DNA from 3 places in the Brevibacterium sp. HMSC063G07 genome. Region 3 is predicted to be linked to each of the others. Evidence: riboswitches for the same ligand, from Rfam matches in the RefSeq annotation. Region 3 holds a riboswitch; each other region holds the start of a gene.

Region 1 (2,262 bases), on a different contig from region 3:
CTGGCACAGGCCGGTGAACAGGATGACCGGACCGAAGACCGAACCCAGGAGGGCTTCGGTTGCTGCAGCGATGAGTTCGCACACGATTGCGGCGCCGGGTTTGCGGATGATGAGTGCCCCCACGGGCCCGGCCAGCAGGTAGAGGCCGCCGACCAGGCCCGTGGTGGGTGGGAACACGAGGTTGAACGGGACGTCGATGATGGGCCGCAGGGACGTCCACGCGAAGTACACGGCACCGAGTGCCACGGCGAGTACTGCCGCGACGATGATGTCAACGGTGCGCCATTTCAGGCTGCGTGTGGGCGTGGTGTGTGCGGTGTGGGTCATCGGGGTCTTTCAGTTCATGTGCGGTTGGGGGTTGTGTGCTGGCGGGGTGTGGTTGTCGTCCGCCCGGAGGCGAAGGCTGACAGTGCGCCGGTGGGCACGATTGCCTTCCACAGCAGCCATGCACCCAACCCGGAAATGATAATGCTGGATGCGATTCCGCAGACGGCGTAGACGACCTTGAATGTCATAGCCCATTCGGCGTAGTACATGACGATTTCGCCGACCACCAGTGCGATGCCTGCGCCGAGGCCGGACAGGAGCATGACGGGCAGGTTCCATTTGCGGTAGAGGACGGCGAGGAACACGATTTCGGCGCCGGCGCCCTGCAGGAGGCCGGAGATGATGGCGGTTGCACCGAAGTGGGAGCCCAGCACGGCTTCGACGGCTGCGGCGAGTGTTTCGGCGATGAGGGCGGCGCCGGGTTTGCGGACGATGATTCCTGCGAGTGGGCCTGCGAGCACCCAGATGCCGCCGAACAGGCCGACCAGCGGTGGGAATGCGACGGTCCAGAGTTCGAAAACGCCCCATATGGCGGCGACACCCCAAAAGATGACGCCGACGGCTACTGCGATGACGACGGTGACGATGATGTCGACGGTCCGCCAGGGCAGGCTGGTTTTTGTCTGCGTGCTCTGTGGGTTTTTCGTCTGTGCTGACGAGGTGGTTGGGTTGTGTGGGTTGGTTTGGTGTCCGGTATGGACACGGTTGTTGTGTGTCATGAGTCCTCCTCAAGGCAAGGAGGGGTCAAGAGTGTGCTCGACTTCCTTCGCCGGTGCTAACCGGGCAGGTTCGAGGGTCTGCGGCATCGCACTCTCAGCGCCCTTGTTCGGATCTCTACGTTTGATCCGAGGCGCTCCCCTGTCGTACGGCCGATACCTTAGCAAGGACAGTGCGCTGGCGCACGGGATTGGCTGGGGTGAACGGCGGCATAGGGAGGCTTCAACTGAACGGAAAGAATATTTCAGTTCATTAGCAGCAGGCCAACGGCTCCGGTAGGCTTTCCGCAATCCGTCCGCCAAAGCGAAGGAATACGATGTCGTCATCAGCACAGACAGACACCGGTAAGCAACGCGGCACTTGGCTTGTCAATCTACTGACTGGGATCGAGCGGGCCGGCAACAAACTGCCCCACCCCTTCTGGCTCTTCGCCGGGCTTGCGGTCATCACCCTTCTGCTGAGCGCCCTTCTTTCGAAGCTGGGAGTCAGCGCGGTTTCACCGGCCGACAACAAGGAAGTCGCCGTCGTCAACCTGCTCAGCCCTGACGGCATCAACAAGATGATCACGGAAGCCGTGCCGAACTTCACCGGCTTCCCTCCCCTTGGCCTGATCATCATTGTGATGCTCGGAGTGGCAGTCGCAGAACAGTCCGGCCTGATCTCCGCTTCCATCCGCGGCGTGGTCGCCAGGGTCTCGCCGAAGTGGCTGACATTCGTTCTTGCCCTCGCCGGGGTCACTGGTTCGGTCGCCTCCGATGCTGTCTACGTCGTGCTCATTCCGCTTGGCGCCGTCACGTTTAAGACAGCGGGACGTTCACCTGTGCTGGGCGCGGTTGTGGCATTCGGGTCGTGCAGTGCCGGCTTCAACGCTTCGCTGCTCGTCACCGCCACTGACGCAATTCTGGCTGGGCTTTCCACCAGTGCCGCTCAGCTGATCGACGAATCCGTCACCGTTTCGCCCGTCGCCAACTATTTCTTCTCAATAGCTTCTGCGATCGTCCTTGCTCTGATCGTCACACTGGTCACTGAGCTGCTGCTGGTTCGAACCACAAAGGACATGATCGATGACGAGCCTGACGAAGAGGCTGCCTCAGCTGATGAGTTCCGTCTTAGCCCGGCTGAGAAGCGCGGAGTCATCCTGGCCTTCATCGTCGGCTTCGTCTTCCTCGCGCTCTACCTTGCCGCCCTCCTGTGGCCGAATTCCATTTTCCAAGGGGA
Region 2 (2,262 bases), on a different contig from region 3:
CCCGGGCTCCATCTGCACCACGCGCATTGTCGCCGGTGTGGGTGTCCCGCAGGTCACCGCAATCAACCTGGCCTACCAGGCTGCCCGCGAAGCCGGTGTGCCGGTCATCGGCGATGGCGGTCTGCAGTATTCGGGCGACATCGGCAAGGCTCTTGTCGCCGGTGCCGATTCGGTCATGCTCGGTTCGCTGCTGGCAGGCTGTGAGGAAAGCCCCGGCGAGCTCATCCTGGTCAACGGCAAGCAGTACAAGGCATACCGCGGTATGGGCTCACTTGGGGCTATGGCTCCGCGCAAAGGACGCTCCTACTCTAAAGACCGCTACTTCCAGGCCGATGTCGTCACCGACACCGACCTTGTGCCCGAAGGCATTGAGGGCCGTGTTTCCTACCGCGGTCCGCTGCGTCAGGTGGCCTACCAGCTGACCGGCGGCCTGCGTCAGACCATGTTCTACGTGGGCGCCCGCTCGATTCCGGAACTGAAGGCCAAGGGCCAGTTCGTGCGCCTGACCACTGCGGGTCTGAAGGAAAGCCACCCTCACGACATTCAGATCACCCAGGAAGCCCCCAACTACCACTGATCCGCCGCAGCCGATCCGGCTGTCTGTGATCGTCTTCTGTGCGCCCGTGCCTCTGGCCGGGCGCACAGCTGTCTGCTCACGAGGCGGAGGTCGCGGCTGTCGGGCCTACTGCGCTGGTGTGCGGTGCAGGACGGGGCCTGCGTCGTGGGCTTGCACCGTCGATCTGTGTCATGGGCGGGTGCTAGGGTGAGCAAAGTGACACGGGGTGCCGCGAAGCAGCGGCTGAGATTAACCCGTTGAACCTGTGTGGTTAGGACCAGCGAAGGGATGTCATGGAACTCAAAGACTATGCGGGCGCACTGCTTGAAACTCTGCGGCAGCGCACGCCGCTCGTGCAGTGCATTGTGAACACGGTCGTTCAGCAGTTCGCCGCAAATGTGCTCTTGGCGTCAGGTGCCAGCCCCGCCATGATCGACCACGAAGCCGACGCTGCAGACTTCGCCGAAATCGCCGACGGTCTGCTCATCAACTTCGGCACACCAACATCGCACCAGTACTTGTCAGCTGACGGTGCCATCGACACTTTCGCTCAGTCCGGCAAACCGTGGGTGCTCGACCCCGTGGGCTTTGGGATTTCCGGGCACCGCACCTCCAGGATTATGCGCGCTCTGAACAGCGGCCCGGCCATTGTGCGCGGCAATGCCTCCGAAATCATCGGCCTGGCCCAGCAGTCCGGCAGCGCCCGCGGAACCGACTCAACGCACTCCGTCGACGACGCCCTGGCAGCAGCGGCAAGCCTCGCCCAGGCCGGCATTGTCGCCGCCGTTTCTGGGGAGTCTGACGCCATTGTGTTCGCCGACGATTCCGCAACCCACACCGTGACGATCACAGGCGGCAGTCCCTATATGCCCAGCGTCATCGGCACCGGGTGCTCGCTCGGAGCACTCGCTGCCGCCTACGCCGCGACAGCTGCCCACACCCGGCAGACACAGGACCTCAGCCCCCGGGTGAGAACAGGCATGGCCGCGGCAGCAGCGCACCTGCACTTCACCTCGGCCGCCCAGGCAGCGCACACACAAGCCAGCGGACCCGGAACATTCGCCGCGCACTTCCTCGATGGCCTGCACGCCGTGGGGCCAGATGACCTAGCCCGAATTGAGACCGCGTGGACAACGGGAGGAACCGCATGAGCGCACCACTGGACCGCCTGTCCGACTACCGCACCGACCTCTACCTGGTCACTGACACCGCCATGGCCGAAAGCGCCGGGCGCACGGTGGCCGAGACCGTCGCCCAGGCAGTTGCCGGGGGAGTGGGCATCGTGCAGGTGCGCGATAAGCACATTGACGATGCAGGCTTCGAAAAGCTCACCCTGAGCGTGCTCGATGCCGTTGAGCGCGCACGCGCTGAGCACAGCATCAAAACTGACGTCCCCGTCTTCGTCAATGACCGCGTCGATGTCGCAGCCCGCCTTCTGGAGCGCGGCAGAAAAGTCCACGTGCACGTGGGTCAAGGCGACATGTCGGCAGACGATGTGCGCCAGCGCATCGGTGCGGAACCGCTGCTGGGTGTTTCAGCCCAGGAGCCCGAACACTTTGCGCGCGCTCGAAGCCAGAACGTCGATCTGGTCGGCATCGGGCCGGTGTACGCCACCCAGACCAAAGAGACCGGACGCAGTGCCATCGGCCCGGAAGGTTTCCGCGACCGCGCCGGAAAAGCGGGCCTGCCCGCATTTGCCATCGGCG
Region 3 (2,262 bases):
CTGTGATCGTGTCGCGGTCAGCTTCGCGGGGAACCAGGATTGAGCGAAGCCTGCCGTCTCTGATCACTGCAATGCGGTTCGACAGTGACTGCAGTTCGTCCAGGCGGTGGGAAACATAGATGATGGCGCGGCCCTGCTTGGACAGGCGGATGATGAGGTCGTGCACCAGCGAGATTTCGTGGTCGTTGAAGGAAGCAGAAACCTCATCCAGCAGGATCAGGGCCGTTTCCTCGTTGGCCAGCCGCAGGATCTCCACCATTGTGCGCTCGGCCTGAACAAGGTCGCGCATCTGCTCGTCAGCAGAGATGGCAACCCCGTTGTCTTCCAGGAGGCGGGTTGCTTCAGCGCGCTTTTCCTCATCCGTGAGCTTCGACAGGTACGAGGTGCGGAACATCGCGTGGTAGACGGTCTGGTCCTCATCCACCGAGATGCGCTGAGGGATGTAGCCGACGCCGATGGCTCGGGCCTCGGCTTCGGTTTCCGGGGCGAACTTCTCATCTGCGAGGGTGATCGTGCCCTCGTCTGGGATGATGCCTCCGGAAAGAACCTTCAGAAGTGTAGATTTGCCGGCGCCGTTGGCGCCGACAATGCCGAGAATCTCGCCCCGCTGCAGCGTGAATGAAAAATCATCGAGAGCGGTTTGAGACCCGTGTTTGACAGTCAGCCCCTCAACCGTCAAAACAACATCGCTGGTCATTAAGCCTCCACTTCATTGCAGATTCAGTGTTCGTGCCCGTGCCTGGTGCCGTGCCAGATCCCCCGAATGTGCGGAGTTTCGGTACGGCGTACGCGAAAGGCAGTCTACACGTGTTCGCAAGACCGCCGACGCTTTTAAGCGGAGAGCCTACATATTTCTTAATGAGGCTTGTTTCTTCCGGACCTTGCCAGCGGTGCTTCCTCAGCTTTTGCTCCGTCACCGCGGGCGGCTTACTCTGAGGGCGGTTCATGGGAGCCGGGACACGCCCGGCTGAGAGGGCGAAGCGGCCGACCATCAGCACTCGAAGCGGATCATGCCGACGTGAGGAGAATGGTGAAGACAGCGGTCATCGGGGCGGGAATTCTCGGACTCGCCACAGCTGTGCGGCTGAAGCGCCGCGGTCATGACATCACTGTCTTCGACCCGGAACCGGCGTTGGGAGCATCATATGCGGCCGCCGGTATGCTCGCCCCAGTCGCGGAAGTCCAGTTCGGCCAGGACGGTTTGCTGCCGATTATGCAGAAGGCCCTCGAGGAATACCCGGAGTTTCTGAAAATGCTTGGTGTTGCCCCGGAGGCTGTCGGCTTTGAAACCGCGGGAACCCTCCTGGTGGCCGCAGACTCCGGAGACCACGAACACCTTCAGCGGATGGAGCGGGCCTACGCCGCACGCGGTCTGACATTCAATCACCTGCCCGGAAGCGGGCTCGCCCGCCTCGAACCCGGTCTGGCGCCCGGCCTGGCAGCCGGAGCCGAAATCTCCGGTGACCTCCGCATCGACCCTCGCCGGCTCATGGAGGTCATGCTCGGCGCACTGGAGTCGACTCCCATTTTCCGCCAGCGCGTCACCCGCATTGCCGGGGCGACAGTGGAAACCGCCGACGGCAGACAGCACCCATTCGACACGACTGTCGTGGCAGCGGGCATGGGCATCGCCGGGATCGCGGGCCTGCCCGAAGATTCCAAGCCGACCCTGCGCCCCGTATACGGAGACGTCATCCGCGTGCGCACCCCCGACAGCCGCCTGCGCTTCGGTCCGCTTGTGCAGCGGACAGTCCGCGCCGTGGTCGCAGGCCGAAGCGTCTACATTGTGCCGCGGGCAAACGGCGAAATCGTCATCGGCGCATCCGTGCGCGAAGACCGCCCTGAAACCGACCTGGGCAGTGTTGCAGACCTCCTGGCTGACGCCGTCACCGTCGTTCCCGGTCTGCGCGACTGCGACCTCGTTGACGTGACAACCCGCGCCCGCCCGACAGCCGAAGACGACATGCCGGTGGTCACACGGACCGAGGTGCCCTGCCACTCGTCAGCAGGACCGGAAGCGAACCCCGCTGGCACCTCGGCGGTTGTCGTCGCAGGAGGACTGTCCCGGCACGGAATCCTTTTGACCCCTTATATTTCCCGCTTGGCTGCCCAGGCCGCCGAGACCCACACGGAAGGAAAAATCCCATGAGCATCACGGTCAACGGCACAGTGCAGGAACTCGAAGGCAGGCTCACGGTGCTTGACGTCGTGGCCCGCACGACCAACACGCAGCTCAAAGCCGACGGAACACCCGCCGACGGC

The links. A riboswitch is a leader RNA that binds a small molecule or an ion and turns the genes downstream of it on or off. The one in region 3 is predicted to bind thiamine pyrophosphate.
Region 1: linked by a shared signal. The riboswitch ahead of HMPREF2757_RS09550 (ECF transporter S component) and the one ahead of HMPREF2757_RS05440 (FAD-dependent oxidoreductase) in region 3 are both predicted to bind thiamine pyrophosphate.
Region 2: linked by a shared signal. The riboswitch ahead of thiM (hydroxyethylthiazole kinase) and the one ahead of HMPREF2757_RS05440 (FAD-dependent oxidoreductase) in region 3 are both predicted to bind thiamine pyrophosphate.

The regions. Positions count from the first base shown of each region.
Region 1 is NZ_KV802363.1:197,798-200,059, forward strand. It holds gene HMPREF2757_RS09545 (ECF transporter S component) at 1-327, opposite strand, end outside; gene HMPREF2757_RS09550 (ECF transporter S component) at 342-1,046, opposite strand; TPP riboswitch at 1,072-1,197, opposite strand; gene HMPREF2757_RS09555 (AbgT family transporter) at 1,361-2,262, shown strand, end outside.
Region 2 is NZ_KV802360.1:100,708-102,969, reverse strand. It holds gene guaB (IMP dehydrogenase) at 1-577, shown strand, start outside; TPP riboswitch at 769-862, shown strand; gene thiM (hydroxyethylthiazole kinase) at 850-1,707, shown strand; gene thiE (thiamine phosphate synthase) at 1,704-2,262, shown strand, end outside.
Region 3 is NZ_KV802350.1:7,855-10,116, forward strand. It holds gene HMPREF2757_RS05435 (ATP-binding cassette domain-containing protein) at 1-697, opposite strand, end outside; TPP riboswitch at 936-1,042, shown strand; gene HMPREF2757_RS05440 (FAD-dependent oxidoreductase) at 1,028-2,149, shown strand; gene thiS (sulfur carrier protein ThiS) at 2,146-2,262, shown strand, end outside.